4 regions of the Streptomyces sp. NPDC020362 genome follow, and region 4 is predicted to be linked to each of the others. Evidence: riboswitches for the same ligand, from Rfam matches in the RefSeq annotation. Region 4 holds a riboswitch; each other region holds the start of a gene.

The links. Region 4 has a riboswitch for cyclic di-AMP ahead of AB0H32_RS27210 (NlpC/P60 family protein). Riboswitches for the same ligand answer to the same signal wherever they lie in the genome.
Region 1: linked by a shared signal. The riboswitch ahead of AB0H32_RS24135 (M23 family metallopeptidase) and the one ahead of AB0H32_RS27210 (NlpC/P60 family protein) in region 4 are both predicted to bind cyclic di-AMP.
Region 2: linked by a shared signal. The riboswitch ahead of AB0H32_RS05940 (transglycosylase SLT domain-containing protein) and the one ahead of AB0H32_RS27210 (NlpC/P60 family protein) in region 4 are both predicted to bind cyclic di-AMP.
Region 3: linked by a shared signal. The riboswitch ahead of AB0H32_RS34375 (NlpC/P60 family protein) and the one ahead of AB0H32_RS27210 (NlpC/P60 family protein) in region 4 are both predicted to bind cyclic di-AMP.

Annotation. Positions count from the first base shown of each region.
Region 1 covers NZ_JBFAET010000070.1:12,827-20,378, reverse strand. Annotated here, with positions in the region: gene AB0H32_RS24145 (pitrilysin family protein) at 1-1,220, shown strand, start outside; gene AB0H32_RS24140 (pitrilysin family protein) at 1,217-2,605, shown strand; cyclic di-AMP (ydaO/yuaA leader) riboswitch at 2,824-2,987, shown strand; gene AB0H32_RS24135 (M23 family metallopeptidase) at 3,000-3,755, shown strand; gene AB0H32_RS24130 (GntR family transcriptional regulator) at 4,069-4,764, shown strand; gene AB0H32_RS24125 (HPr family phosphocarrier protein) at 4,964-5,245, opposite strand; gene AB0H32_RS24120 (GNAT family N-acetyltransferase) at 5,423-7,552, shown strand, end outside.
Region 2 covers NZ_JBFAET010000008.1:60,342-67,893, reverse strand. Annotated here, with positions in the region: gene AB0H32_RS05965 (NAD(P)H-dependent oxidoreductase) at 1-457, shown strand, start outside; gene AB0H32_RS05960 (ABC transporter permease) at 640-1,533, opposite strand; gene AB0H32_RS05955 (ABC transporter ATP-binding protein) at 1,520-2,518, opposite strand; gene AB0H32_RS05950 (DUF2092 domain-containing protein) at 2,601-3,803, opposite strand; gene AB0H32_RS05945 (polyprenyl synthetase family protein) at 4,060-5,070, opposite strand; cyclic di-AMP (ydaO/yuaA leader) riboswitch at 5,603-5,800, shown strand; gene AB0H32_RS05940 (transglycosylase SLT domain-containing protein) at 5,804-6,292, shown strand; gene AB0H32_RS05935 (HAD family hydrolase) at 6,329-7,141, opposite strand; gene AB0H32_RS05930 (carboxymuconolactone decarboxylase family protein) at 7,206-7,552, opposite strand, start outside.
Region 3 covers NZ_JBFAET010000143.1:93-7,644, reverse strand. Annotated here, with positions in the region: gene AB0H32_RS34395 (response regulator transcription factor) at 1-270, shown strand, start outside; gene AB0H32_RS34390 (NlpC/P60 family protein) at 291-1,355, opposite strand; gene AB0H32_RS34385 (hypothetical protein) at 1,770-2,123, shown strand; gene AB0H32_RS34380 (tellurite resistance/C4-dicarboxylate transporter family protein) at 2,127-3,095, opposite strand; gene AB0H32_RS34375 (NlpC/P60 family protein) at 3,201-4,556, opposite strand; cyclic di-AMP (ydaO/yuaA leader) riboswitch at 4,564-4,736, opposite strand; gene pcrA (DNA helicase PcrA) at 5,022-7,505, shown strand.
Region 4 covers NZ_JBFAET010000087.1:23,482-31,033, forward strand. Annotated here, with positions in the region: gene AB0H32_RS27185 (hypothetical protein) at 1-234, shown strand, start outside; partial or broken gene AB0H32_RS27190 (transposase family protein) at 235-432, opposite strand; gene AB0H32_RS27195 (methyltransferase domain-containing protein) at 664-1,557, opposite strand; gene AB0H32_RS27200 (GNAT family N-acetyltransferase) at 2,050-2,970, opposite strand; gene AB0H32_RS27205 (DUF6192 family protein) at 2,868-3,353, opposite strand; gene AB0H32_RS27210 (NlpC/P60 family protein) at 3,392-4,609, opposite strand; cyclic di-AMP (ydaO/yuaA leader) riboswitch at 4,618-4,789, opposite strand; gene AB0H32_RS27215 (oxidoreductase) at 5,345-6,250, shown strand; gene AB0H32_RS27220 (hypothetical protein) at 6,454-7,410, opposite strand.

The sequences.
Region 1 (7,552 bases), on a different contig from region 4:
GCCTGGCTCACCTTTTCGAGCACTTGATGTTCCAGGGCTCGGCGCAGGTCACGGGCAACGGCCACTTCGAGCTGGTGCAGGGCGCGGGCGGCTCGCTCAACGGCACGACCAGCTTCGAGCGCACCAACTACTTCGAGACCATGCCCGCCCACCAGCTGGAGCTCGCCCTCTGGCTGGAGGCCGACCGCATGGGCTCGCTGCTATCCGCCCTGGACGACGAGTCGATGGAGAACCAGCGGGACGTCGTCAAGAACGAGCGCCGCCAGCGCTACGACAACGTGCCCTACGGCACCTCCTTCGAGAAGCTGACCGCGCTCGTCTACCCCGAGGGCCACCCCTACCACCACACGCCCATCGGCTCGATGGCGGACCTGGACGCGGCCACCCTGGAGGACGCGCGCCGGTTCTTCCGCACCTACTACGCGCCCAACAACGCCGTGCTCTCCGTGGTCGGCGACATCGACCCCGCGCAGACCCTGGCCTGGATCGAGAAGTACTTCGGGTCGATCCCCGGCCACGACGGCAAGCCCGACCCCCGCGACGGCTCCCTGCCCGAGACCATCGGTGAGCAGCTGCGCGAGGTCCTCGTCGAGGAGGTGCCCGCCCGCGCCCTGATGGCCGCCTACCGGCTGCCGCACGACGGCACCCGCGAGGCGGACGCGGCCGACCTGGCCCTCACCGTTCTCGGCGGCGGCGAGTCCTCCCGCCTGTACAACCGGCTCGTGCGCCGCGACCGCACGGCGGTCACGGCCGGATTCGGCCTGCTGCGCCTGGCCGGCGCGCCCTCCCTCGGCTGGCTGGACGTGAAGACCTCCGGTGACGTCGAGGTTCCGGTGATCGAGAGCGCGATCGACGAGGAGCTGGCCCGGTTCGCAGCGGAGGGCCCCACGCCCGAGGAAATGGAGCGCGCCCAGGCCCAGTTGGAGCGCGAGTGGCTGGACCGGCTCGGCACGGTCGCGGGCCGCGCCGACGAACTGTGCCGGTACGCCGTCCTGTTCGGCGATCCGCAGCTCGCCCTCACCGCCGTCGAGCGGGTCCTGGCGGTGACCCCCGAAGAGGTCCAGGAGGTCGCCAAGGCCCGCCTGCGCCCCGACAACCGCGCGGTTCTCGTCTACGAGCCGAAGTCCCCGGAGACCGCGCAGGATGCCGACGTGCCCGAGGACCCGGAGCAGGAAGCGACCGTAGAGGCCGGCAACGACGACGAGGAGACGGCCAAGTGAGCGAGCTCGCCACCATGGACTTCCACCCCCAGCCGGAGCCCGGCGAGGCCAAGCCCTGGGCGTTCCCGGCCCCCGAGCGTGGCAGTCTGGACAACGGCCTGACCGTGCTGCGCTGCCACCGCCCCGGCCAGCAGGTCGTCGCCGTGGAGGTGCTGCTGGACGCGCCCCTGGACGCCGAGCCGGCCGGCCTGGACGGCGTCGCCACGATCATGGCGCGGGCCTTCTCCGAGGGCACCGACCGGCACTCCGCGGAGGAGTTCGCCGCCGAGCTGGAGCGGGCCGGCGCCACGCTCGACGCGCACGCCGACCACCCCGGCGTCCGTATCAGCCTGGAGGTCCCGGCCTCCCGGCTGGCCAAGGGCCTCGGCCTGCTGGCCGACGCCCTGCGCGCGCCCGCGTTCGCCGAGAGCGAGGTCGAGCGGCTGGTCCGCAACCGCCTGGACGAGATCCCGCACGAGCTGGCCAACCCCTCCCGCCGGGCCGCCAAGGAACTCTCCAAGGAGCTGTTCCCGGCGACCTCGCGCATGTCCCGACCGCGCCAGGGCACCGAGGACACGGTCGAGAAGATCGACGCGGCGGCCGTGCGCGCCTTCTACGACCGTCATGTGCGGCCCGTCACGGCCACCGTGGTGGTGGTCGGCGACCTCACCGGCACCGATCTGGACGCGCTGCTCGGCGACACCCTGGGCGCCTGGACCGGCACCCCCGGCGAGCCGCGGCCGGTGCCTGCGGTGAGCGCCGACGACACCGGCCGTGTCGTCATCGTGGACCGGCCCGGCGCCGTCCAGACGCAGCTGCTCATCGGCCGGATCGGCCCCGACCGGCACGACCGGGTGTGGCCCGCCCAGGTGCTCGGCACGTACTGCCTCGGCGGCACCCTCACCTCCCGCCTGGACAAGGTCCTGCGCGAGGAGAAGGGGTACACGTACGGCGTGCGCGCCTTCGGGCAGGTCCTGCGCTCCGCGCCCGACGGCACGGGCGCCTCGATGCTCGCCATCAGCGGCTCCGTGGACACCCCGAACACCGGTCCCGCGGTCCAGGACCTGTGGACGGTGCTGCGCACGCTAGCGGCGGACGGTCTGACCGACGCCGAGCGCGATGTCGCCGTGCAGAACCTCGTCGGCGTGGCGCCGCTGAAGTACGAGACCGCCGCGGCCGTCGCGAGCACCCTGGCGGACCAGGTCGAGCAGCACCTGCCCGACGACTTCCAGGCGACGCTGTATCAGCAGCTCGCCTCCACCGGCACGGTGGAGGCCACCGCGGCGGTCATCAACGCCTTCCCGGTGGACCGCCTGGTGACGGTTCTGGTCGGCGACGCGGCCGAGATCAAGGCGCCGGTCGAGGCGCTCGGCATCGGCGAAGTCACCGTCGTGGCGGCCGAGTAGAGCCCGGACGCCGCCACGCGCGGGGGCCCTGACGACCGACGGGTCATCAGGGCCCCCTGCCGTGCGCCGCCCTTCTCCAGATGTCCGAATTGGGGCAGAGCTGCCCGTCTGCCCTGTGGGATGTACTACAAAAGCGCGGATCCGTTTGGGGATCGAAAGCCGGGCCGCTTAGCGTCGTCCGGGCTGTCCGTCAGGCAGTGCGCCGCGCCCGCGGCACCGGACAGTCATCGCCGAGTCCCCGTACGGCGCGAGCCAGGGGAGCCGGGGACCCACCGCAGTCCCTGGGGTGAATCGGACGCCCGCGCGCGAGCGAGGGGGTCCGTAGGAGACCTTCCTGCTCCGAACCCGTCAGCTAACCCGGTAGGCGAGAGGGAAGGAAAGGACCAGCCATTTCATGGCGTTCATAGGTGCCACCGGGAAGCACCGCAGGCCCGGCCGGGCCAGGCGCACCTCCGTCCAGGCGGCCGGCATCGCGGCTCTCACCGGTACCGGTGTCATCGGCACCCTCGCGGCCACGCCGGCGCTCGCCTCGGACAGCTCCGCCGAGCAGACCGGCCTCACCCCGGTCATCACCGTGAGCGACTCGCTCGCGGAGCAGATCGACGAGCAGGCCACCGCCCAGAAGGAGGCCGCCGAGCAGAAGGCGGCCGAGGAGGCCGCGGCCAAGGCTGCCGCCGAGAAGGCCAGGGAGGACCGCGAGGCCCGGGCGCGTGCCGCCCGTGAGGCGGAGCGCAAGCGTCTGAACGCCTTCGTCGCCCCGATCGCGAACTCGTACGTCTCCACGGGCTACAAGACCGGCGGCTCCCTGTGGTCCTCCGGCTCCCACACCGGCATCGACTTCCACGCGGCCAGCGGCACGGTCGTCCACGCGGTCGGCTCCGGGACCGTCGTCTCCACCGGCTGGGGCGGGGCCTACGGCAACCAGATCGTGATCCGGATGGCCGACGGCATGTACACCCAGTACGGCCACCTGTCGTCCATCGGCGTCACCGTGGGCCAGAAGGTCACCCCGGGCCAGCAGATCGGCCTGTCCGGCGCGACCGGCAACGTCACCGGACCGCATCTGCACTTCGAGGCCCGTACGACGCCCGAGTACGGCTCGGACATCGACCCCGTCGCCTACCTCCTCAAGCACGGCGTGAACGTCTGACGCCTCCGCGAGCGCGGTGCCGGTGCCTCCTCCGCGAGCGCGGTGCGAGTGCCTGACTCCTCCGCGAGCGCGATGCGGGTGCCCGGCACCTCGGCTAGCACGGTGCGGGTGTCCGACGGCCGCGCGTACGGCAGCCCAAGCCCCGGCTCACGAGCCGGGGCTTTCGCCGTTTTTCACTGCGCCCGCCGCACCCGCTGTCCAAAAAATATCCATGGATTCCGGCCCGCCGTCGGAAATTCCGACTCATTGCAATAGAGTCACGGAACACACGTCCATCGTCGACGTTTCACGGGGATTAAGGCGGAGGTCGGTCATGCGTGTTCCGGCGCACTCGGTGTGCACGGCGATCCGGGACGACATCGTCGCCGGTGTCTACGAGCGCGGCAGCCGCCTCACCGAGGAAGTCCTGGCCCGCCGCTACGGCGTCTCTCGCGTCCCCGTCCGCGAGGCGCTGCGCACCCTGGAGGCGGAGGGCTTCGTGGTGACCCGGCGGCACGCGGGTGCCTGTGTGGCCGAGCCGACCGAGCAGGAGGCCGCGGACCTGCTGGAGATGCGCATGCTCCTGGAGCCCCTCGGTGCCTCCCGGGCCGCCCAGCGGCGTACCGAGGCCCATCTGAAGGTGCTGCGCGGTCTGGTCCGGCTGGGTCAGGAGCGGGCCAGGCACGGCAGCAGCGAGGATCTGCGCTCGTTGGGCGGCTGGTTCCACGAGACGCTCGCGCAGGCCTCGGGCAGCTCCTCGCTGACCTCGGTGCTGACCCAGTTGCGGCACAAGATCGCCTGGATGTACACGGTGGAGCCGCCGTCGAGCCCGGCGGAGTCCTGGGCGGAGCACGGCGCCATCGTGGACGCGGTGGCGCGCGGCGACGGCGAGCGCGCGCGGGCGGTCACGGCGCTCCACGCCGAGCGCGCGACAGCCGTGCACCGGCTGCGATTCCCCTCGCAGGGCGACCGCACGGAGCGTGTGAGGAATTCGCAACATGCCGTAAACATGCCGAGCCTGCGGCATTAACACGGGCGCCGTATACAAAGAGGAGATATTCGTTGGGCGTGTATTTCCGCTGCCCTTTTCCCGGTGCACCGGGAATTCTCGCTCGCGTGCCGTCCGTGCGCCTGCCGTGAATTCATCCGGCCGACCGCTCCCGGAGCGGGGGCTGCCGAAAACGCAGAAGCCGCGCCACCCGGAAATGGTGACGCGGCTCCGGCATGGATCAGACGGTCTCGGGCAGCTCTTCCAGGCCCTCGGTGACCAGCTTGGCCAGACGGTCCAGGGCGGCGTCCGCGCCCTCGGCGTCGGAGGCGAGGACGATCTCCTCGCCGCCCTGGGCGCCCAGACCCAGAACGGCGAGCATGGAGGCCGCGTTGACGGGGTTGCCGTCGGCCTTGGCGATCGTCACGGGAATACCGGAGGCCGTCGCGGCCCGGACGAAGATGGAGGCGGGGCGGGCGTGGAGACCCTCGGCCCAGCCGACGTTGACGCGGCGCTCAGCCATGTGTTGCTGCCCTTCACTGTTCAGGGTTGTCTAGACCAGTTTCCCATATCGCGAAGCATGCCCGGAGCGGGCCTTCGCCCCGCCCCTGTGTGTCGCCGGACCGCGGCCTCGGTCCGGCTTCCGTCCTCCACAGACTGCCTCGCGCCGTTGTCGTACGCGAGCCGTACTCTGGGGCCCATGCAGAGCCCGGCGGACCGGCGCGACCGGCATGAGTACCCCGCCCACTGGGAGGCGGACGTGGTGCTGCGCGACGGGGGTACCGCGCGCATCCGGCCCATCACCGTTGATGACGCCGACCGCCTGGTCAGCTTCTACGAGCAGGTCTCGGACGAGTCGAAGTACTACCGCTTCTTCGCGCCCTACCCGCGCCTGTCCGCCAAGGACGTCCACCGCTTCACGCACCACGACTTTGTGGACCGGGTGGGGCTCGCGGCCACCGTCGGCGGCGAGTTCATCGCCACCGTACGCTACGACCGCATCGGCGCCGACGGCCTGCCCGCCTCCGCGCCCGCCGACGAGGCCGAAGTCGCCTTCCTGGTGCAGGACGCCCATCAGGGCCGCGGGGTCGCCTCCGCCCTTCTGGAGCACATCGCGGCCGTCGCGCGCGAGCGCGGCATCCGCCGCTTCGCCGCCGAGGTGCTGCCCGCCAACACCAGGATGATCAAGGTGTTCACGGACGCCGGGTACACCCAGAAGCGCAGCTTCGAGGACGGCGTGGTCCGCCTGGAGTTCGACCTCGAACCCACCGACCGCTCCCTCGCCGTGCAGCGCGCCCGCGAGCAGCGCGCCGAGGCTCGCTCGGTACGGCGGCTGCTGGCGCCCGGCTCCGTCGCGGTCGTCGGCGTCGGCCGCGCGCCCGGCGGGGTGGGGCGCAGCGTCCTCGGCAACCTCCGGGCCGCCGGCTACTCCGGCGGCCTGCACGCCGTGAACCGGGCCTTCCCCGAGGACCTCAAGGAGGTCGACGGCGTCCCGGCGTACCGGTCGGTGCGGGACATCGAGGGGCCGGTGGACCTCGCCGTCGTCGCCGTACCGGCGGAGCAGGTGCCCGCGGTGGTCGCCGAGTGCGGCGAGCACGGGGTCCAGGGCCTCGTCGTCCTCGCCGCCGGGTATGCGGAGAGCGGGCCCGAAGGGCGCGAGCGGCAGCGGGCCCTCGTGCGGCACGCGCGCGCGTACGGCATGCGGATCATCGGCCCGAACGCCTTCGGCGTCATCAACACCGCACCCGGCGTCCGTCTGAACGCCTCGCTGGCCCCCGAGATGCCGCGCCCCGGCCGCATAGGCCTGTTCGCGCAGTCCGGAGCCATCGGCATCGCGTTGCTGTCCCGGCTGCACCGGCGCGGGGGAGGGGTCACCGGGGTCACCGGCGTGTCCACTTTCGTGTCCGCCGGGAACCGCGCCGACGTCTCCGGCAACGACGTCCTCCAGTACTGGTACGACGACGCGGAGACCGACGTCGTGCTGATGTACCTGGAGTCCATCGGCAACCCGCGCAAGTTCACCCGCCTGGCCCGGCGCACGGCGGCGGCGAAGCCGCTGGTGGTGGTGGAGGGGGTCGGTTCCGCGCCGCAGGGGCACGCGGTACGGGCGACACGGCTGCCGCACGCGACCGTCTCCGCGCTGCTGCGGCAGGCCGGGGTGATCCGGGTGGACACGATCACCGAACTGGTCGACGCGGGCCTGCTGCTCGCCCGGCAGCCGCTGCCCGCGGGGCCTCGTGTGGCGATCCTCGGCAACTCGGAGTCGCTGGGGGTGCTGACGTACGACCGGTGCCTTGCGGAAGGTCTTCGGCCGTCGCGCCCGCTGGACCTGACGACCGGGGCGACGGCGGGCGACTTCCATCGGGCGCTGGCGCGGGAGCTCGCGGACGACACGATCGACGCGGTGGTCGTCACGGCGATTCCGGCGATCGGCGAAGGGGTACCGGGGGACGCGGAGCTGGCGGAGGCGTTGAGGTCGGCTGCGGCGCGGGCGCCCGGGAAGCCGGTGCTCGTGGTGCATGTGGAGCTCGGCGGCCTTGCGCAGGCGTTGTCGGCTGCGGCGAGTACGGCGCCCCAGGCCGCTGCGAAGGCACCCGGCGTCGAGGGGGGTGCCCCCCCTCCCCTGCTCTCGCCCTCGCTCGAACTCCAGCGGGAGGACCCCCGCCGCCCTGCGGAACGACCGCGGCCGCCCACCGCGGCAGCGGGTGCTGGAACGGCACCCGGCGCGGTCGCGGGACCCGGCGAGCCCACCCCGGCGGAGGCCCTTTCGGGAGGCGGCCCCTCCGAAGGAGCTGCCGCTGAGGGCGCCGCCTCCGAAGGTGCTGCGGCT
Region 2 (7,552 bases), on a different contig from region 4:
GCTGCCCGACTTCGTCGACCTGCGCCACGACAGCGACCACGTACGCCCGGAGGCGGACACCCCCACCGGTCTGCTGCTCGACGCCACCCTCGAGGCGACCGACATCGTGATCGCCACGCCGCTGTACTGGTACTCGGTGTCCGGCCTCACCAAGCGCTACCTGGATCACTGGTCGGGCTGGCTGCGCACCCCCGGCCTCGACTTCAAGGCCACCCTGGGCGGACGCACGCTGTGGGGTGTCACGGTCCTCGCGGACCGGGAACCGTCGGTCGCCGATCCCCTGGTCGGCACGCTCAACAACTCGGCCGCCTACCTGGGGATGCGCTTCGGCGGGGTGCTGCTGGGCAACGGCAGCGGGCCCGGGGACGTGCGCACGGACTCCGAGGCGCTGACCCGCGCGAAGACGTTCTTCGCGCGGGAGGCACCGCTCGCCCGCTTCCCGTACCAGGACGCCTGAGACACCCCGCGTGCCCGGAACGGCCCGCGTGCCCGGCACGCCCGGCACGAACGCGCGAACGGCGCGAACCGCTCGCTCCTGCGCGCCAGACGGCGAGCGCACTCGGCGCACCCGGGCGTCTGTCCCGCCCTGCGCGCAGACGCCCTGCGCGCAGACGCCCTGCGTGCGGACGGCCTGCGTCCCTACGCGTTGATGTCCTTCGTCGTGAAACGCGCCCAGGCCGCCGAGCCGAACACGGCCGCGTACAGCGCCTGGAGACCGAGGTTCTTCACCAGGTCGTCCCAGTAGACGGGGTCGCGCACCAGGTCGGCGAAGGACAGCCAGTAGTGCGGGAAGAGGTACGGCTGGAGCGCGTGCAGCTGGGGTATCTGGTCGAGGATCTGGACGGTGATGAGCAGGCCCACGGTGGTCGCCATCGCCGCGATGCCGCTGTTGGTCAGGGTCGACACGAACAGGCCGAGGGCGGCGATGCCGACCAGTGAGGCCGCGACCACCAGGGCGATCAGCAGCGCCCGGCCGAGGCCATCGGCGAAGCTGATACGGGTGCCGGAGATGGTCATCAGCTCGCCGAGCGGGAACAGGAGCGCACCGACGAGCAGTGCGGAGACGGTCACGACCAGGGTGGCCAGCACACAGAAGGCCATGACGGTCGTGTACTTGGTGAGCAGCAGGCGGGTACGGCCGGCCGGCGCGACCAGCAGATAGCGCAGGGTGCCGCCGCCCGCCTCGCCCGCGATCGCGTCGCCCGCGACGACGCCCACCGCCATCGGCAGGAAGAACGGCAGGGTCGCGGCCAGGGCCGTGAACACCAGGAACAGGCCGTTGTTGGTGATCTGCGCGATGAACGCCGGGCCGTTCCCGCCCTCCGGACCGCCCGTCGAGCCGCCCCGCGTCTGGACCTTCACCGCGATCCCGATCAGCACCGGCACCGCCGCCAGCACCCCGAGCAGCGCGAGCGTGCGCCAGCGGCGGACGGTGGTGACCAGCTCACTGCGCAGCAGCCCGAAGGTCCACAGGGGGCTCGGACGACCGGGACCTGCCGCCGCCGGTGTGCCGAGCGCCTCAGCCCGCGACATCGAAACCCTCCCCCGTCAGTGCCACGAACGCGTCCTCCAGGGAGGCCCGTTCGAGCGTGAAGCCCCGGACCCGGACGCCCGCCGTGACCAGTGCCGCGTTCACCTCGGCGAGGTCGTGTACGGGCGGCTCGCCACTCACCCGCTCGCCGTCCACGGTGACGTCCGCGACGCCCTGTTCCTTCAGTGTCCGGGCCGCCTCGCCCGGGTCCGGTGTGATCACCACCAGCCGGCCGCGCGCGCCGGCCGCCAGGTCCGCCACCGCGCCCTGCGTGACGAGCCGGCCCTGCGCCATCACCGCCGCGTGCGTGCACACCTGCTCGATCTCGTCGAGGAGGTGGGAGGAGAGGAAGACGGTCGTGCCGTCGGAGGCCAACTCGCGGATCAGGGCGCGTATTTCGCGCATGCCCTGCGGGTCGAGGCCGTTGGTCGGCTCGTCCAGGACGAGCAGGCTGCGGGGCTGGAGCAGGGCGGCGGCCAGGCCCAGGCGCTGCTTCATTCCGAGGGAGTACGCCCTGGCCTTCTTGCCCGCGGCCGCGGCGAGGCCCACCCGGTCCAGGGCGGCTGCGACGCGGGCGCGCCGGGTGCGCGGGTCGGCGGTCGGGTCGGCGGCGTCGTAGCGCAGCAGGTTGTCCCGGCCGGAGAGGAAGCCGTACAGGGCCGGGCCCTCGATCAGTGCGCCGACCTGCGGGAGGACGGCGCGGGTGGCCCGGGGCATGGGGCGGCCCAGCACCCGGGCCGTGCCCGAGGTCGGCTCGATCAGGCCCATCAGCATGCGGATGGTGGTGGTCTTGCCGGAGCCGTTCGGGCCGAGGAAGCCGAAGACGCTGCCCGCCGGGACGGTCAGATCGAGGCCGTCGACGGCGAGTTGTCCGCCGCGGTAGCGCTTGGTGAGGCCGAGCGTGGCGATGACGGGCCCCCGCTCGTCCTGTGCGCCCCGCTCCGCCGCGCCCCCCGAGTCCCGCTCCGTGGCGGACGGTTCGTCCATCGGTCCCTCGATTCGTCGTGTCCCGGGAGCGCACCCGGGGCCTGCGAAAAGCCACCCGGGCTCCCCGCAGGCCCCGGGAGGGTCACTTCCCTTCGTTCGCCGCCTTCACCAGGGCGTCCTTGGTGACCGCGCCGGCGTACACCTTGCCGTCGTCGGTGATCAGGGCGTTGACCAGACGGGTGGAGAAGACCGTGCCCTTGCCGAACTTGCCGGAGACCTGGTCGCCCAGCGAGCCGAGGAAGCCGCCGAAGGCACCGCCCTCGGAACCGGACGGCAGGGCGCCGCCCTTGGCGCCGGTGTCGAAGGTGGCGATGGACGTCCAGCCCTTGCCGAGCACGGTGGCACGGTCCATGCCCTTGGCGAAGCCCTCGCCGGACTTCGGGGCGTGCTCCGGCGCCTTGGACTTCTGCTTCTCCTCGGTGACCTTCGCGCCCTTGGGCGGGGTGAAGTCGAAGGCGGAGGCGGCCGGCTTGGCGAAGGAGACCTGGGTGAAGCCCGCGTCCAGCACGGCGGCGCCGCCGCTCCTCGGCGTCAGCGTGAACTTCAGCGGCTGGCCCGTCTTCGCGTCCACGGCGATGCTGATCGCGCCGACCGTGGTGCCGGACTGCTTGGGCTTGATCAGCAGCTTGTAGGCGTCGCGTCCGGCGACCTGGACGGTGCCGTCGACCGTCACGGACGTGGTGTCGTCGACCGACTTCAGAGCCTCGTCGGCGAAGTCCTTGGGCGTGGCCGGCGGCTCGGCCCGGTGCTTCCTGCCGGAGTCGGCGGCGGTGCCGTGGTAGACCTCGTTGCTCTTGCTGTCGTAGCCCCACACGTTCTTGCCGTTGTGGATGATGCTGTACTCGGCGCCGCTCTCCAGCAGCGAGAGCTTCTGCCGGTCGGGGCCGTCGGCGGCCACGCGCAGGGTGTGCGTGCCGGAGACCAGCTCGGTGAGCTTGGCCTTGGGGTCCGCGGAGGAGCCGTCGCCGCCGCGCTGGGCCGCCCCCGAGGCCAGGCTGCTCTCCAGGCCGCCGAGGTTCGGCAGGCCGAGGTCGGTGGTGACCTTCACCGTGCCGGACAGCTGCTGCACGTCCGACTTGGCGATCTTCTCGATGAGCTGCTGTGCGGTGATCTTCGGCAGGTCGGGGTCACCGGAGGCGGCGAGCGCCGGGACCAGCCCGATCGTGGCCGCCGCCACCCCCACCACCGCGACCGGGACCGCGTACCGGGCGGCCTTGCGGCGTCCGGCGCGCAGGTCCTCGTCCTGCGCGATGCCCGCTGCGTCGTCGGATTCGTACGGTGCCATCTGTGCCTTACCTCCGTCGTCGGCGGCGGCTGTCCTCACGCTGGTCCACCTGAGCCGCCATTCTCACCCGAATCGGTGAGGAGTGGTGATTTCCGTGGTCTCCATCTGACCAAATCGGCCGCGCGGAAGCGTCAGACCTCGGAGCCAACTCCGTGTACGCCTGCGGTATGACACATGAGGGCGGCGTCTCCCCCGACCCGTAGGGGTCGTGCGGGAGACGCCGCCCTCGCGCTCGTTGCGGGCATGCCGCCCCGGGTCAGCCGGCCCGGTGCACCACCGCGTCGCACAGCTCGGTCAGCGCAGCCTTGGCGTCGCACTCCGGCAGCGGGGCCAGGGCGGCCCGCGCCTCCTCCGCGTACCGGACGGTGTCCCGGCGGGCCTGCTCCAGGGCGGGGTGCGCGCGCAGGGCGGTGAGCGCCTCGGCGAGCCGGGCGTCGTCGCTGAGGTCGGAGTCCAGCAGCTCGCACAGCGCGAGGTCCTCGGGCAGGCCGAGGCGGGCGGCCCGCTCGCGCAGCCGGAGCACGGGCAGCGTCGGGATGCCCTCGCGCAGGTCGGTTCCCGGGGTCTTGCCGGACTCGCGCGAGTCGGAGGCGATGTCCAGGACGTCGTCCGCGAGCTGGAAGGCGACCCCGAGCCGTTCGCCGTACTGGGTGAGCACGTCGACGACCGTCTCGTCGGCGCCGGACATCATCGCGCCGAACCGGCACGAGACCGCCACCAGCGATCCCGTCTTGCCGCCGAGCACGTCCAGGTAGTGCTCGACCGGATCGCGGCCGTCCGAGGGACCCGCGGTCTCCAGGATCTGCCCGGTGACCAGCCTCTCGAACGCGAGGGCCTGCACCCGTACCGCCTCGGGGCCGAGGTCGGCGAGGATCTGGGAGGCGCGGGCGAAGAGGAAGTCGCCGGTGAGGACCGCGACGGAATTGCCCCAGCGCGTGTTGGCGCTGTCCACGCCGCGCCGCACGGCCGCCTCGTCCATGACGTCGTCGTGGTACAGCGTGGCCAGGTGGGTCAGCTCCACGACGACGGCCGACGGTACGACGCCGGGCGCGTACGGGTCGCCGAACTGCGCGGCAAGCATCACGAGCAGCGGCCGGAACCGCTTCCCACCGGCTCGTACGAGGTGCTGCGCGGCCTCCGTGATGAACGGGACCTCACTCTTGGTGGCTTCGAGCAAGCCTTCCTCGACAGCCGCCAATCCGGCCTGGACATCGGCTTCCAGAGCCTGGTCCCGCACGCTCAGCCCGAACGGCCCGACGACGGTCACGAGGGGTCTCCTGTCTGCTGGTGTCTGCTGGCGGTTACGCGGTTTGTCGATAGGTCGCTGCCATCACTCAAGTCAGCGTATCCGGTCCTGTTTCGATCACCGATAGCGCCCACCGGTCCAGGCCGGGCGCTATCGGATCACGGCCGCTATGTTCTTGATCATCTGATAACGACGGACATCTATTGACTTAACAGCAACTGGTCCGATTTGTCGCGAACCGGGCCGTGGGCGAATTACTCCTTTTGCGTCATGCGCAGCAAATCCCTCTAATCCCGCATGTCTGATTTGGTACACTTTGCCATTTCGTGAGTTGGGTCACGCGGGCAGGTATATCCAGCCATCCGGCACAACCCCCTTCCGCCCTTGCCCCGCAAGGCCAGTTGAGGATTGGCAACAGCAAAGGATCAAGTTGCCCATACGGGACAGACCAAGGTCAACTGGCACGTTGGGTGAATCCGGTACTTGTTCCGGACATGTGCTCTCGCATAGCTTCCCGGCACGTCAGGCGGACGCCGAATCCTGCCGCGTCTGACACCACCCATCGACGAACTCATTCGTACGGCAGGAGCGGGGGACCCAGGTAAGCCGCCGGACCGGCCGGCACATGCGCAGATGCACATGTCGTCACCGGAACGGCTAGGGGTGAAGCCGTGCCTTCCAGGAGGCACGGCCGGGCACTCCCCGGGCCCGAACCCGACAGCTCACCTCGCAGGCGACGGAGAGGGACAACGCCATGCCTGCTGCCGCTCAGCGCCTCCGCAACCGCACCAACCGCCTCGTCCGCACGCTCGCCGTGGCCGGCACCGGTGCCGCCGTACTCGCCCTTCCCGTCATCGGCGCGACCAGCGCGTCCGCCGCCACCCCCGCGGCCACCACGCCCTCCACCACACTCGCCGGGTACCCGAACAACCTCGACGGCTGGATCCGCGAATCGCTCGCGATCATGGCCGAGAAGCACATCCCGGGCACCTACAACGGCATCTACCGCAACATCATCCGCGAGTCCTCGGGCAACCCGAACGCCATCAACCTGTGGGACTCCAACGCCGCCAAGGGCATACCGTCGAAGGGCCTGCTCCAGGTCATCGACCCGACGTTCAACGCGTACCACGTGGCCGGCACGTCCTTCGACATCTACGACCCGGTCGCGAACATCACGGCCGCCTGCAACTACGCGGCCGCGCGCTACGGGTCGATGGACAACGTCAACGGCGCCTACTGACGAACGCCCGCGGCGGGGCCCCTGCTGTTATCCCGGTCAGTCGGTCGGGAACAGTCTTTCGAGGACGACGGCGATGCCGTCGTCCTCGTTCGACAGGGTGACCTCGTCGGCGGCGGCCTTGAGCTCCGGGTGGGCGTTGGCCATGGCGACGCCGTGCGCCGCCCAGTCGAACATCGGGATGTCGTTGGGCATGTCGCCGAAGGCGAGGGCCCGCCCGGCGGGGATCTCGAGGTGGTCGGCGGCCAGCGCCAGCCCCGTCGCCTTGGTGACACCGCACGGCTGGAGTTCCACGGTCCCCGGCCCCGACATCGTGACCGTCGCCAGCGAACCCACCGCCGAGCGCGCGACCGCCGCCAACTCGTCGTCGGACAGTGTGTGATGGCGCAACAGCACCTTGCTGATGGGCTCGCACCACAGGTCGTCGCGGCGGCCGACCCGCACGGCCGGCAGGGTCGGGTGCGGCATCAGATACCCCGGCTCGATCAGCGTGAGCCCGTCCACGCCGTCCTGGTCGACGGCGGCGTAGACCTGCCCCACCTCGGCCTCGATCTTGCCGAGCGCGGTCTCGGCCAGTTCCCGGTCCAGGCGCACCGACCACAGCAGGCGGTCGGCTCCGGCGTCGTAGACCTGCGCGCCCTGCCCGCACACCGCGAGCCCCGTGCACCCGAGGTCCTCCAGCAGGGGCCTCACCCGCGGGGCCGGGCGGCCCGTCACCACCAGATGCCGGGCACCGGCCCGCACCGCCCTCGCGAGTGCGGCGAGCGACCGGTCGGAGACGGTGTCGTCACCGCGCAGCAGTGTCCCGTCCAGGTCCGTGGCGATCAGTGCGTATGCGGGGGGTGCGGCCATGATCAGAGAATACGGACAGTGCGCCCCACCGACTCACCCTGATGTTCCCGCACTTGTCTGCTTCTCACCCCCAAGTGGTGCCCGCGGGCTCCTTGATGGTGGTGTTGATGCGGTTGAACATGTTGGTGAGCGAGATGGTGAGGATCAGCGCCGAGAGCTGCTTCTCGTCGAAGTGGTCGGCGACTTCGTCCCACAGCGCGTCCGGCACCGGCTCCTCGCAGCGGTCGGCGAGCCGTGTGACCCGCTCGGACAGCTGCAGCGCCGCGCGCTCGGCCTCGGTGAAGAAGGGCGCCTCGCGCCAGGCGCCGACGGCCGCGATCCGCTCCTCGCTCGCACCGGCCTTGCGCAGGTTGACCGTGTGACCGTGCGCACAGGCGCTGCATCCGTTGATCTGGCTGGCCCGCAGCCCGA
Region 3 (7,552 bases), on a different contig from region 4:
GTCTTCTCCCCGCGCCTGGCCGGGTTCGTCCTGGACGCCTTCGCGTCCACCGACGCCCCACCGGTCGACGAGGACCTGGACCGCCTGACCCAGCGCGAGCGCGAGGTGCTGCGGCTGATCGCCCGTGGCTACGCCTACAAGGAGATCGCCAAGCAGCTGTTCATCTCGGTGAAGACGGTCGAGTCCCATGTCTCGGCGGTCCTGCGCAAGCTCCAGCTCTCCAACCGCCATGAGCTGACCCGCTGGGCGACGGCCCGCCGCCTGGTCTGATCCGGTTCCGGCGGCCGCTCTCACGCCACCCGGGTGGCCCCGGCGAACGGCATCAGGTCGACGGGGGCGAGACGGACCGGTGCCGACGGGTTCGGGGCGTGGATCATCTGGCCGTTGCCGACGTAGATGCCGACATGGCTGATGCCGGAGTAGAAGAACACCAGGTCGCCGGGCTGGAGTTCCGAGCGGGAGACGCGTCGGCCCGCGTTGATCTGGGCGTAGGTGGTGCGCGGCAGGGAGATGCCGGCGGAGTGGTAGGCCGCCTGCGCCAGGCCCGAGCAGTCGAAGGCGTTCGGACCGGTCGCGCCCCAGACGTAGGGGCTGCCGAGCTTCTGATAGGCGTAGGCGACAGCCGCCGCCGCCCGGGCGTCGGGGGCGGCGACGGACCCGGCGTGCTCCAGGGCCGCCCGGGCGTCCGAGGCCGACCGCGAGGCGCGGCCCTGTGCGCTGCCGTCGCCGGTGACCTGGGCCCGCTGCGGCCGAGTGAGCCGCGCCAGCAGCCTGCGCGCCTCCGTCAGCTTCGCGGTGATGGTCCGCTTCTGCCGCCGCAGCTCCACCTGCCGCGCCCGCAGCGACGTCACCTCGATGCGGGCGGCGCCGCGCAACTGCTCGATCTCCCGCAGCTGTTCGCGCACCCGGGCCACCGCCCCGGCCTGCCGCTCACCGGCCCGCTCGGCGAGCGCGGCCCCGTCCAGGTAGCGGTCCGGGTCGCTGGACAGCGCGAGCTGCCATGCAGGATCGAACCCTCCTTGGCGGTACTGTGCCGTCGCGTACGAACCCAGTGCGTTCCGGGCCGCGTTGAGGCCTTCCTGTTTGCGGGCGGTCTCGTCCCGCAGCGAGTTCAGGCGCCGCTGGGCCGTGTCCGCCTTCTCCTTCGCCCCGTCGTACTTCTCGGTGGCGGCCTCCGCCTCCTGGTACAGCTTGTCCACCTTGGTCTTCACCTGGGCCGGCGTCAGCTGCGGCTCGGCGTGTCCCGTTCCGTCGAAGGCCGTCGCACTGGCTGCGCCCGCGAGGGCGAGGGTGACGGCCGTGCGGACGGTGTTGCCGCCGAGCGAGCGCTGTCGGGGCTTGCGGTGCGCTGCCACCTGGACCGTCACGTCCTTCCGTAGGGCTTCTGCGACCGAGCGTCGATGCGTCCGGCGGCGGCCCGTACAGGGGGAGCGGGCCGCCGCCGGATCTTTCTCGGGGGTGGTGACCGAGTGCCGCCCTGGCACGGGCGGCGGTGGGGAGCCGGTCACCTGGAGGAGGACGGTAGGCCGGACTGTGACAGCCAGGTAACGCACTGTACGGAACTGGCTGTGACGGATCGCATCGTGACGGTATGTGACAGAACTGTCCGCCTGGAGTCGTCGCCTTCACGCAGCGTGGTGACCGATGTGCGGAATGTGAAACATGCCGGAGCCGCGGGGTGCTATGGGGCGCATATATGCAAGACCGACGCATGCCTGTGGGGGCCCGGTGACCGGAGCCTTCGGGGCCCCTCATTAGGCTCCGGGCTCATGGACGTACTCATCCATCTCTTCGTCGGCCTGCACATCATCGGTATCGCGGCACTGCTCGGCGGTTTCCTCACCCAGATGAAGGCGATGGGCCAGGGCACGGCCCGCTTCGTCCCCGGGATGCTGCACGGCGCGCTCACCATGCTGGTCACCGGTGTGGCCCTGGTCGGCCTCAACCAGGCCGACGACCACCACGTCAACGCCATCAAGATCGGCGTGAAGCTGGCCCTGCTGATCGTGATCCTCGGGCTGGTCTACGTGCAGCGCGACGAGGAGAAGGTCGACAAGCGCCTCTTCGGGCTGGTCGGCCTGCTGACCATGGCGAACATCTTCATCGCCGTGCTGTGGACGTGACGCTCAGCCCGCTCGGCTGAACCCGGGGCGGGCCGCGAGCGCGGCACCGGCCGCGACCACGAGCCACGCCGCCACCGCCACCCACACCAGCACCCGCCCCGGCTCCCTCAGCCATGCGCCTCCGACGGCGGCCACGACCGACAGCGTGGCCGCCGCCGTCATTCCCAACGGGAACACCGTCGCCCACCGCCGCGTGTCGTAGCCCAGCCGCGGCCGGGCCACCTCGGCGGCCAGCAGCACCAGGTACCAGGCCAGGTCCAGCGCGAGCAGCACGACCGTCGCGTCACGCAGCACACCGCGGTCGTCGTCGTTCCACAGATACAGGCGCGCGCTGTCGGCGGACAGCAGCTTCGCCCCGGCCAGTGCCGAGATGGCGAGTGCCCCGCCCGCGATCCACTGGTCCCCGGGCCCTTCGAGGACCTGCCGCAGGTCGAAGTGCGGCAGGGCGATCCCGTAGAGCACCAGGCCCAGCCAGAACAGCACCATCGCGGCGCGCGCGAGCCATGCCGTCGTCGTGGCCGCTGCCAGGGTCGCCGCCAGCACCGCGAGCCCCTGTGTGGCCACACAGCACAGGAACACCGCTCCCGGCATGCGCGACTTCCAGTGCCGTACGACGAGAACGAGCAGCACCGGCCAGAGCAGCGCCGCCAGGGCCAGCGACGCCCCCGCGAGCCGCTGCCAGCCGAACGCCGAGATCCGGGTGCCGAGCACCGTCGTGGCGGCGACGGCGGTGAGCGCGCCCGGGCTCCGGGCCTCGGCGGCCCACCGCTCCCGTTGCCCCAGCAGCCGAACGACGAAGTTCGCGGCGAACGCCACCCAGGCGAGACAGGCCAGCCACAGGAAGACCAGGGAAAGCGTCTCGGTGCCCGTCAGATACAGGCTCACCGACACGATGCCGGTCGCCATGACGGCGGCGCCCGCCGCCGGCGGACGCTCCGCCCACCACGCGCGCAGAGCTGAGATGCCGGCCATGCGCCCGATGCTAGGTATCCGGGCAGCCCGCGGGAGGAGGGCACGCGCGCGTGGGGCTCGAAAAGAGCACGGGACGGGGAAGAATGGGTCAGGAAAAGGATCCGGTCAGACGGGCCGCACCACGCTGTGGACGATCGGTTCGCCCCACTGGTAGACGGGTTCCTCGCGGATGCACCCGCCGGGCGTCGGAGCGTGGATCAACATGCCGTCGCCGGTGCAGAGGCCGACATGGCTGCTGTTGCCGTGGAAGAAGAGCAGGTCACCGGGCCGGGCGTCGGCGAGGGGCACCTGGGTGCCCGCACGGGCCTGGTCGTGGCCGGCGCGCGGGAGGGCGACACCGGCTGCCCTCCAGGCGGCCTGGGTCAGTCCGGAGCAGTCGTAGGAGCCGGGGCCGCTGGCACCGGACACGTACGGCTTGCCGACCTGGGCGCGGGCGAAGGCGACCGCCTTTTCGGCCCGGGTGGCGTACGAGTCGGTGGGGTCGGTGGATGCCGCGCAGGTGGGATCGGCGGACGCCGAGTCGGCGTGACTGGCAGACGCCGAGTCAGTGGGACCGGCGGACGCCGAGTCGACGGTCTCGGTGGTCGGCCAGCCGGTGGGGCCGGTGGGCGCAGAGTCGTTGGGACCGGTGGTCGGCGAGCTGGTGGTCTCGGTGGTCGGCCAGTCGGTGAGTCCGGTGGACGCCGAGCCGGTCTCCTGCCGTGCCGCTGCCCGCTGCCGCACGGGCTCGGCCGTGTGCCGCACGGGCTCGGCCATGTGCCGCACCGGCTCGGCCGTGTGCCGCACGGGCCCGGCCGCCTGTCGTGCCGGCACCCCCTGCCGCAGTGGCTCGGCCGCCTGCCCGGCGGTCTCCTCCCGGGGCCACTGTTCGGCTGCGGCAGGCCGTGCGCGCTCCTCGGCCGTGAGCCGTGACAGCAGTTCACGCGCGGTGACGAGCTTCTTCTGAACGGCCGCCTTGGCCGTCTTCACGTCGTACGGCGCCGCTGCCGCCGTCGCTGTCGGAGCCTGTGTCGGCGCCTCGGGGCCCGCGGTGGTCCGCCCCCGCCCGGCGGCGTCCTTCACACGCGAGGCCAGCCGCTTCATCACCCGGTCCGGGGCGAAGTGGTCCTGCGGATACTCCGCGAGGAGGGCGGTCGTGTCGGGGGCGACGGCGAACGACCCCAGCTCCTCACGAGCCTTGGAGAGCCGGCCCGGGCGCCGGGCGCTCTCCTCGGCCGGGGCGTCCACCCGCCCCCGCTGCCTGCCCGCCGGCTGCTCCTCGGCCGCCGAGTCGGCCCGGCGGTAGAACTCGTCGACCTTCTTCTCGATCTCGGCCAGGCTCGGCCGGCCGTCCGGAGCGGGGGCGGCCTCGGCCGTCTGGGGCAGGACGGCCACGGAGGTGATGGCGGCGGTGGCGAGGTCGGGCGTGCGAACGCCCGGTCCGAGGGTTGTGCCGGGGCGCGGCTTGCGGTGCGACGCCAAGGGAGGCGACTCCTTCCAATGTGCCGCCTACCGGGTTAGCTGTCGGGTTCGGGCGGGTGGTTCGGAAGGGTTGCCCTACGGCTTCGTCCCGGGCGGGAGTCGGCCGATTCACCCCAGGATCGGTGGGTCCCCGGCTCCAGTGGCCGCGTGAAGGCGCACCGGACTCGGCGGAGGCCGCAGCGCTCGGCGACGTTCGCCGGAAGGGGGTCGTGCGGCCTGACGGCAACCTAGCCAACTCGTGTGACTCTTGTGAAGGTTGGTGAGTCATATGTCCGATACATTTCCGTGACCTGAGGCCGTTTTCATACAGGCGTGACAAGGTGCTTTCGCAGCGTGAGGGCCGATCGGCACGGATCGGGACGGTGATCGACTCCCCGGGGCCGTGTCCGATAGCGGGCGCCCGCGGGAGCCGTGTTCCGGGGACTGCGACCGGTTGTCGGTGCGGCGCCCTAGACTCGGAGAGCGATGAGCAGCCTCTTTGACGACAGCTTCCTGGCGGACCTCCAGCCCTCCCGCGGGCGCGAGGAGGAACCCCCGCCGCCGCCCGAGGACGATCACGCTCCGGAGCCGCTTCCGGACGATCTGTTCGGCGGGAAGTTCGACGTACCACCGGACCGGGACGCCTACTACCGCGACGGCGCCCCGCGCCCCGCGATCGACGCGGCGGCGCTCCTGGAGGGGCTGAACGAGAACCAGCGCGCCGCGGTCGTCCACGCCGGCTCCCCGCTGCTCATCGTCGCCGGCGCCGGCTCCGGCAAGACCCGCGTGCTCACCCACCGCATCGCCCATCTGCTCGCCGAGCGGAGCGTGCACCCGGGCCAGATCCTCGCGATCACCTTCACCAACAAGGCCGCGGGCGAGATGAAGGAGCGCGTCGAGCAGCTCGTCGGCCCGCGTGCGCACGCGATGTGGGTCATGACCTTCCACAGCGCCTGCGTGCGGATCCTCAGGCGCGAATCGAAGAAGCTCGGCTTCACGTCGAGTTTCTCCATCTACGACGCCGCCGACAGCAAGCGCCTGATGGCCCTGGTCTGCCGTGACCTGGACCTGGACCCCAAGCGCTTCCCGCCCAAGTCCTTCAGCGCCAAGATCAGCAACCTCAAGAACGAGCTGATCGACGAGGAGGACTTCGCCGCCCAGGCGAACGACGGCTTCGAGAAGACCCTCGCCCAGGCCTACGCGCTCTACCAGTCGCGGCTGCGCGAGGCCAACGCGCTCGACTTCGACGACCTGATCATGACGACGGTCAACCTGCTGCGCGCCTTCCCGGACGTCGCCGAGCACTACCGCCGCCGCTTCCGGCACGTCCTGGTCGACGAGTACCAGGACACCAACCACGCCCAGTACGCGCTGGTGCGTGAGCTGGTCGGCACGGGTGCCCACGACGAGAACGTCCCCCCGAACGCGTACGACCTCCCGCCCGCCGAACTGTGCGTGGTGGGTGACGCGGACCAGTCGATCTACGCCTTCCGGGGCGCGACGATCCGCAACATCCTCCAGTTCGAGGAGGACTACCCGAACGCGACGACGATCCTGCTGGAGCAGAACTACCGCTCCACGCAGACCATCCTGTCCGCCGCAAACGCGGTCATCGAGCGCAACGAGTCCCGCCGCCCGAAGAACCTGTGGACCAACGCCGGCCAGGGCGCCCGGATCACCGGCTACGTCGCCGACACCGAGCACGACGAGGCCCAGTTCGTCGCCGACGAGATAGACCGCCTCACGGACGCGGGCGAGGCCAAGTCCGGTGACGTCGCCGTCTTCTACCGCACCAACGCACAGTCCCGTGTCTTCGAAGAGGTCTTCATCCGAGTAGGCCTGCCCTACAAGGTCGTCGGCGGCGTCCGCTTCTACGAGCGCAAGGAGGTCCGGGACGTCCTGGCCTACCTGCGCGTCCTCGCCAACCCCGAGGACTCGGTGCCGCTGCGCCGCATCCTCAACGTCCCCAAGCGCGGCATCGGCGAGCGCGCGGAGGCGATGATCGACGCCCTCTCCCAGCGCGAGAAGATCAGCTTCCCGCAGGCCCTGAAGCGCGTGGACGAGGCCTACGGCATGGCCGCACGCTCCACCAACGCGGTCAAGCGGTTCAACACGCTGATGGAGGACCTGCGCACCATCGTGGAGTCCGGGGCCGGGCCGGCCACCGTCCTGGAGGCGGTGCTCGAACGCACCGGATACCTGGCCGAGTTGCAGGCCTCCACCGACCCGCAGGACGAGACCCGCATCGAGAACCTCCAGGAACTCGCCGCCGTGGCCCTGGAGTTCGAGCAGGAGCGCGAGGAGGGGGAGCAGGGCACGCTGGCCGACTTCCTGGAGAAGGTCGCCCTGGTCGCCGACTCCGACCAGATCCCCGACGAGGAAGAGGACGGCTCCGGCGTCATCACGCTGATGACCCTGCACACCGCCAAGGGCCTGGAGTTCCCGGTCGTCTTCCTGACCGGCATGGAGGACGGCGTCTTCCCGCACATGCGCGCCCTCGGCCAGACCAAGGAGCTGGAGGAGGAGCGGCGCCTGGCGTACGTCGGCATCACCCGCGCGCGGGATCGGCTGTACCTCACGCGGTCGGCGATGCGCAGCGCCTGGGGCCAGCCGTCGTACAACCCGCCCTCCCGCTTCCTGGAGGAGATCCCGGCCGCCCATGTGGAGTGGAAGCGGACGGGAGCGCCCGCGCCGGTCTCCTCCGGGCCGGCCTCCGGGATCGCGGCCTCGCTGTCCTCGTCCCGCTCGCGCTCGTCGGCGGCGGGTGCGTCCGGGTTCGCCACTCGGCGGGCCTCCGAGAAGCCAGTGGTGTCCCTGGCGGTCGGTGACCGGGTCACCCACGACCAGTTCGGGCTCGGGACGGTCGTCGCGGTGTCGGGCGCGGACGACAAGGCCCAGGCGACGATCGACTTCGGGGACGGCAAGCCGAAGCGGCTGCTGCTGCGGTACGCGCCGGTCGAGAAGCTGTAGACGCAGTGAGCCCCCCCCGGCCGGGGGGGGTCACGGCGTGACAGGGC
Region 4 (7,552 bases):
GACGGTGGTGATGCCGGTCTTGCCGGTCTTGCGGTCGGTGCGGCGGCGTTTGATCTGGATGGCCTGGCGGGCGCTGGGGAACAGCAGGTTCCTGACGGTGGCGACCTTGATGCGGCGGATCTCGGATCGTCCATGGCTGGTCTGCTTGGTGCGGCCCAGCAGCGGGATGTCGCCGAGGCGTTCGAGCACGCAGGTCGGGGCGTCGGCGATCCACTCGCCGACCGCCAGCAGTGAGGTGGCTCCGGTCAGTACGGCACACGCGCTCGGCGCGAGCACGGCGGCCAGGGCGTGGCGCACTCCGCGCGGGTCACGCGGGTCGGGTACTTCGGCCAGACGCTCCAGCAGCCCCGGGATCTCCTCGGGGCGGGGTTCGGGCTGCTTGCGGAGTTGGTCAAGAGCAGCCGGGATCGGGGATGATGCGTCGGCAGGCACGTTCTTCCACTCGGATCACGGGGCGTCGAGAACTCCTCGATCTTCGAAGCCCGTGCCTGTCTGTCGGTGTGTGGTCTCAGGACTTGGTTGACGTTTCGTCGTAGGGAGATGCTTGACGGGATCGCGGGTTGGCCCCAGCTCCGGTGACGCGCGGCGCGCACCTGCGCGAGCTGTCTGGCCTCCCTCGACGAACAGCGCTGTGGGCAGGTCGGGCAACGCATGGATCCGCACCTAACCGAGTGCCGGCGGGTGCCCGGCTGGACGGCGTCCCCAGGCCGAAATCAGCGGCGCGAGTGTCAGGTCGAGTTTGCCCGCGTGGATGGCGGCCAGGTGCGCGTCGATCTCGGCGTCGTCGGCCAGGCCGGCGGCGAGCGGCTCGCCGCGCACGTGCCGGATGGTCGCCGCCTCCAGCCGGTCGCAGGCCAGCCCACCGACCGGGAAAGCGCCCCCCGCGGCGACGTCTACCAAGCCGGCCTCACGCAATGCCCGCGGCAGTGTCCGGCCGTAGCGCAGGTCCGCGCCGCGGCGCGTCAGCAGCTCCCGGACGGCGTCGCGCAGCCGGTTGGCCCGCCGCTGCGCAGGGCCGCTGTCGTCCAGGCATGCCAGTGGCTGCAGAGCGGTATCGGCGTCCTCGACCAGCAGCCAGCCGCCGGGCCGTAGCGCTGCCGCCATCGTGGCCAACGCCCGAGCCCGGTCGGGTACATGGACCAGCACGAGCCGGGCGTGCACCAGATCGAACGTCCCCGGCTCCGGGGGCGGGTCAGCGGCGACGTCGTGCTGGCGCACCTCGTACCCGTCGCCTGTCTTCAGCCACGACGGGTCGATGTCCGTGGCCAGCACGTGCCCGGTCGGACCGACGGCCGCCGCGAGCGCCTCCGGGATACCGGGGCCACCGGCCCCCACTTCCCAGCAGCGCGAGCCAGCCCTGACCCCCAGTCGATCGAAGTGCCCGCGCGTCACACCGTCGAACAGCTCGGCCAGCCAAACGAATCGCTCGCCCGCCTCGGCGCGCGCGTTGTCCAGCAGGTACCCGCGGGCGGGAGCGGACTCTCCACCGAGCGCGGTAGTCCCGTCTAGCGGATCCGGTCGGCCACCGACGTGCGGCGGGCGGGGCGAGGAGGTCATCACTACATGGTCAACCTCCCCGGGCCACCAGCGCCACGACGACGGGAGGGGGATATCTCACACAGCCAGCGAACCCCGTACGTCCTACAGCACGGTTCTGCACCGTGACGCGCCGGAAGGGGTACATGTATTCGGCCCCCACAGCCAGCGCACCACGCGCGGGACAGCGCGCTGAGCGGACTGTCGGCTACGGCCGGTTCGGCCTCGTACCGGATGCCATCGATCACGACGTAAAGTCGGGGCCGGCGGATCCAGCAGATGCGCGTCCCCGTTCATCACGGGTGGTACCTCTTCTCCAGTTCGGGATCCGGGGCTGTCCGGCACTGTCCTACTCCCAGGGCTTCCCACCCGACAGACACTCATGAACCGGACACCATACGACTACGCCGAAGCCCTGGTCCCTGGGGTCGTAGACACGCGGCGGTGGCGGCGGCCGCGTCACCCGGGCGGACTGGAGAACCCTGCCGTAACCGGTGGCGCGGTGTCGTCGGATCAGCTTCCCGGTGGCAGGTGCGTCTTGTGCCGCTCGATTTCCTGACCGGCTTCCGGTGCGTCGAAGGAGAAGCTGTACCCGGTGAAGTCGGCAACCGGGACGTATCCGATGCGCCGGTAGAGGGCGTTGCTGGTCGGGTTGGCCGGGTTCGTGAACAGGACGACGTCCGTCGCGCCCGCGGTGAGCGCGGCTCTGGTCACCTCGACCGTCACGGCGCCCGCGTAGCCGCGCCCCCGGAGGTGGGCCGGGGTGTAGACGGGGTCCACCCGGATCATGCCGCCCACCATCGACGTCGAGCCTGCCATGGAGACGGGAGCACCGTCCGGGGTCTCCCAGAACGTGAAGTGTTTGTCGGCGAAGCGTGAGTCGGCCCAGGAGTCGGTGTCCAGGGTGGGGGGTTCTCCGACCGCAGCGGCGAACTCGTTGCACCAGCCGATGAGTTGCTGGTGATCCTGTGCGTCCAGGACGCGGCCCCGGCCGTCCGGGCGCGGCTCGGGTGGGGCGAGTGTGCCGAGGCGGTGGAGACGGCCCCACCACATGGCGACCGACGCTGCGCCTGTGTGCCGCTGCCATGCCTCGGCGAAAGCGGTGGCGGTGTCATGGTCCGCGGTGACGCCGGAGAGGGAGTGGCCGAGATCGGCCAGGCGGGCGGCGAGGGTGTCGGCCTGCTCGGGAGAAAGGGTGGTGAGGGTCAGTCGGTGGGACGGAGGGCGGTAGAAGATGGCGCGGACCTCGCCCTCCGACTCCAGTCGGCCGAATACGGTGGCCTCGGCGCCGAATGCGTCCGCCCCGCGTGTGCGCAGTTTCTCGGTCAGCGTCAGCGGCGTGGTGTGCAGGGCGGGGCGCGAACGCAGGAAGTCTCCGGCTCGGGCGAGAAAGTCGTCGACGTGGTCGGTGAGGTGCCAGTCATCCGGGCGCATGCTTCATGTTCCCTGATGTACCGGACTCGGGGGAAGCGCTTGCCCGGTGATGAGCCGCCGCCACGACGGGTGCAACGTCTGCCAGCATTCTGCGGCTGGGTGAAACGCAGCCTCCAGAACACGTCGCGCGCCGGTCGCGACCTGTAGGTCGGCGGGCTCACCGTGATCATCATGGGCAGGCCGAGCGTGTCCGCCGTGAAGGCATGCAGCCGTCCCTGCGGGACCAGATGCCCCTCCAGGGCCGGCTCGCCTTGGCCGAGGGCGCCTTCGAGCCGGTCGGCCGCCGCGCGGACCCGACCGATCTGCCGGCGGTCGGTCTCGCGCTCGTCGTCGGTGAACTGCCGCGCACGCAGCTGCGGAACGCGCGCCGGCGGATCATTCATCACGTCGGCGTGTCCGGGCCTTTGGCCGCCACTGGCCGTCAGGCCGGGCGGACCACGCTGTGGATGATCGAGTCGCCGCCGTAGTAGATGGATTCCTCACGGACGTAGGCACCGGGCTTCGGGGCGTGGATCATCATGCCGTTGCCGATGTATATGCCGACGTGGCTGATGTCGTCGTAGAAGAAGATGAGGTCGCCGGGCTGGGCGTCGGTGAGGGACACCGTTGTACCAACGTTCACCTGGTCGTAGGTGGTGCGCGGCAGGGAGACACCGGCGGCCTTCCAGGCGGCCTGGGTGAGGCCGGAGCAGTCGTAGGAGCCGGGCCCGGTCGCACCCCAGACGTACGGCTTGCCGATCTGCGCGCGGGCGAAGGTGAGCACCTTCGCGGCCTTGGCGGCGTACGTGGAGCCCGACGAGGCGGTGGAGGTGCCCGAACCCGAGGAGGAGCCGGAACCCGACGACGAGCCGGATCCGGAGGACGAGCCCGAAGCCGAGCCAGAACTCGAGGTCGAGCCCGAAGACGCACTCTGCTTCGCCGCCTGCGCGGCCGCCGCCTGCTTCTTGGCGAGCTCCGCCGCCTTCCGCGCCGCCTCCTCCTGCTTCTGCTTCTCGATCGCCGCGAGGCGCGCCTTCTCCTCCACAGTCAGCTTGGACAGCAATTCACGCGCCGTGGACAGCTTCTCCTGGACGGTGGACTTGGTCGTCTTGAGGTCGTTCTGCGACTGAGTCAGCGTTTTGAGGCTCTTGACGGCCTTCTGCCGCGCCTTCATGGTCGCGGACTGCTCGGTGACGTAGTCGTCGACCGCGCCCTTCTGCCGCGAGGTCAGCCGGCTCATCAGATGTGTCTGGTCGAAGTAGTCCTGCGGGGAGTCCGCGAGCAGGAAGGTCGCGGTGTCGGGGGTGGCGGCCCCGGTCCGGTACTGGGCCGCGGCGAACATACCCAGTTCCTCACGCGCCTTGTTGAGCTTGGCCGTGCGCTTGGCCACGTCGTCGAGCAGGGTGTCGACGTGTTTGCGCTCCGTCGCGGACTTCTCCTTGGCGGCGTCGTACCTCTCGGTCGCCGACTCGGCCTGGCGGTACAGGTCGTCGACCTTCTTCTGGACCTCTTCGAGGCTCGGCCTGCCGTCGGCGGAGGGGGTGGCATCGGCGGTCTGGGACAGCAGGGCCACGGAGGTGAGAGCGGCCGTGGCCAGGACGGGGGTGCGTATGCCGGCTACGCGCGTACCCGTGGGGCGCGACTTGCGGTGCGACGCCAAGGGAGGCGACTCCTTCCATGTTCCGCCTACCGAGTTAGCTGTCGGGTTCGGGCGGGTGGTTCGGAAGGGTTGCCCTACGACCCTTGCCCCCGGAAGGGAGCTGGGCCGATTCACCCCAAGGTCGGTGGGTCCCCGGCTCCGGCTGCCGTGCGGGCGCGCCGGACTCGGCGGAGGCCGCACGGCCCGGCGACGTTCGCCGGTGGGGGTCGGGCGGCCTGACGGGAACGCTAGCCAACTCATGTGGCCCCTGTGAAGGCTGGTGGGTGATATGCCCGATACATTTTCGTGACCTTTGCTCGGTGGGGTCGTTGGGTGCAGTCAATCCGCCTTGATATGACATGAGGCGTCCGGAATTGCAACGCTCACACATGTCTCCTCGCGCCCGGGTGAGGGGTGCGTCGCGACTCGGCCGGACGATTGCGAACCGTAATCCGACCCCGCGGGCCGGCCGCGTTCCGCCTCGTCGGCCTGAGCCGCGTCCGACCGGAGTGGATGGTGATCACCTTGCCTGGCCGCGCCGAACGAAGTCACGGTCGTCTGCCGCCTCGTGAGGACAGCAGCACAAGGCCCGGAATTCCGTCCTGCCCGGCGTTCTCTCCACATGTCCAACGGCTGTGCGCTGACGTTCAGTTCCCCGTAGGAATGTGACGTTTCGCCCAGCCCGCCGCCCTGTCGCCGAACGCCACGACCGCCCCATACTCCAGGGCCTGACGAACCGACGGACAAGGGAGCACAGTGAGCGCAGCGGCGGCAGCAGGGACCTGGAAGCTCGGGGACGTAGAGGTGAATCGCGTCGGCTACGGCGCAATGCGGCTGACGGGCAACGGCATGATGGGGAACTCCGACGGCACGCCGATCGACCGCAAAGTCGCCGTTGACCTCCTGCACAGCGCGTTCGAGCAGGGTGTCAACCATATCGACACGGCCGCCTTCTACTTCTCGCCGCTACGGTCCGCAAATGAACTCATCAACCGCGCCCTCTCGTCCTGGTACGGCGACGTGGTCGTGGTGACCAAGGTGGGCCCAGCGCGCGACCCCTCCGGCGAGTGGCTCACCATGGCCCGCCCCGACCAGCTGCGCGGCCAGGTCGAGGAGAACCTGCGCCAGCTCGGCCGGGACCACCTGGACGTGGTGAACCTACGCCGCAACGGCCCCGCTACGGCCTCGATCGCCGAGCACTTCGGCGCCCTCGCCGAGCTGCGCCAGGCTGGCCTGATCCGGCACCTCGGGCTCTCCAACATCCGCCCGGAGCACGTGGCCGAAGCCCTGACGATCGCGCCCGTGGTCTGCGTGCAGAACTCCTACGGCCTGGACTGGCGCCGGGCCGACGCGAGCGGGCTGATGGACCTGTGCCGGGAGCAGGGCATCGCCTTCGTCCCGTACTTCGCCATCTCCGGCCTGCGGCGCGAGGCAGCCGCACCCCGGGAGCACGACGCGCGCGTCCACTCCGTCGCCCGCGCCCACCATGCGACGCCGGCCCAGGTACGGCTCGCCTGGACCCTCCACCGCGGTCCGCATGTGCTGGCCATTCCCGGCACCACGAACCCGGCACACCTCGCAGAAAACATCGCCGCCGCAACCCTGCGCCTGACCGACGAGGAGTTGGCCGTCCTCAACAAGCCCGCCGAGGACGCCGCCTGAGCCCCGGCCAGCGGCGATCGGTGAAACTCCCCGTCCCCTGCCAAAAACCGAACCTTGCCGCCGCAGCGGGCACCACTCAAGCGGCTGATCCTTGTCCTCGACGTGCGCGCTCCGGCAGCGCAGAGGCACCCGCATGATCACCCTCCCGGCCGGTGCCCGGTGGCCCTGCCCACTCCTTCAACTGGCGGTTGCGGGAACCGCGTTCAGGGGCCGTCGGGCTCGAGGTTGTTCACGCTGAGCAGGTTGCCGCCGACCGGCAGGCCGACCGACTTGCGCAGCTCCCCGATGGCCGGATCACGGACGGAGACGGTCAGGGTGTAGGCCGGCTGACCGGTGATGGTGTTCGAGGAGTCGATCGGTGCCTGAAGCCGCTTCATCACGGCGCTGCCGTCGTAGCCGGGACACAGGACCTGTACCGGCAGTGAGACCTCGGCGCTGCCGCCGCCGTTCAGGTAGATCTGTGTCTTGTCCTCGGCGTCGGCTTTCACGGCGGGATTCCAGGTGACAGGGAGGCCGTGCGCCCCGCCGACCAGTCCGTGCGGGCCTTCGATCTCCACCGCGACTCCCTCGGCGCCCAGGGTCCGGGGCACCTTGAGCGATCCCTTCGGGCCCGGCGCCAGGAGAAGCCCGATGGTGAGACGGCCGGGGGTGCGCGGGTTGAGCCGCTCATAGCCGTAGGAGCCGAGGGCGAGCTGCGGACCGCGTTGCGGGCCGGTGGGCTGCGGCGCGGGTGAGGAGGCGGCTGCGGGGAGTGGGAAGTGGTGGTATCCCTTGGCCCCGCACCGGTCCCCGTCCGAGACTCCGCCCCCCGGCAGTGCGACGGACTTCGCCGGGCCGGACGTGGGCGGCCCGCCCCATGAGAGCAGATTCTGCTCGTAGGCGCCCACGAGCACGACGGCCGCCGCGGCCATCCATGGGATCACCGCGCGCGCCCTGTCGCCGAACGGACGCCCCTTCGGCTTCCGGGGCTGCTGCTCCGCCGCGGACATGTCCCGGAGCCTTTGCTCCACCATCCTCGCCCGCGCCGACGGCTCCTTCGGTGCGGCGGCGCCATCGCCTTCGGCGGTGTCCCGCAGGAACGCCGCCCACTGCTCGTCGGATATGGAGGAGTGCTCCTCCGATCCCCCGTCGGGTTCTTCGGCGGGCGGGACGGTGCTCACGGGCGAACCCCTCACTGGGACGGGGGCTGCGGCCCCTTGGGTCTAGGTAATGATGCCGTACGCCTCTGACACGCCCCCGGGGGGTGCGGAGCGACGAGGAAGCCCGTACGAGCGATGTCGTACGGGCCTGTTCACGGCGTCC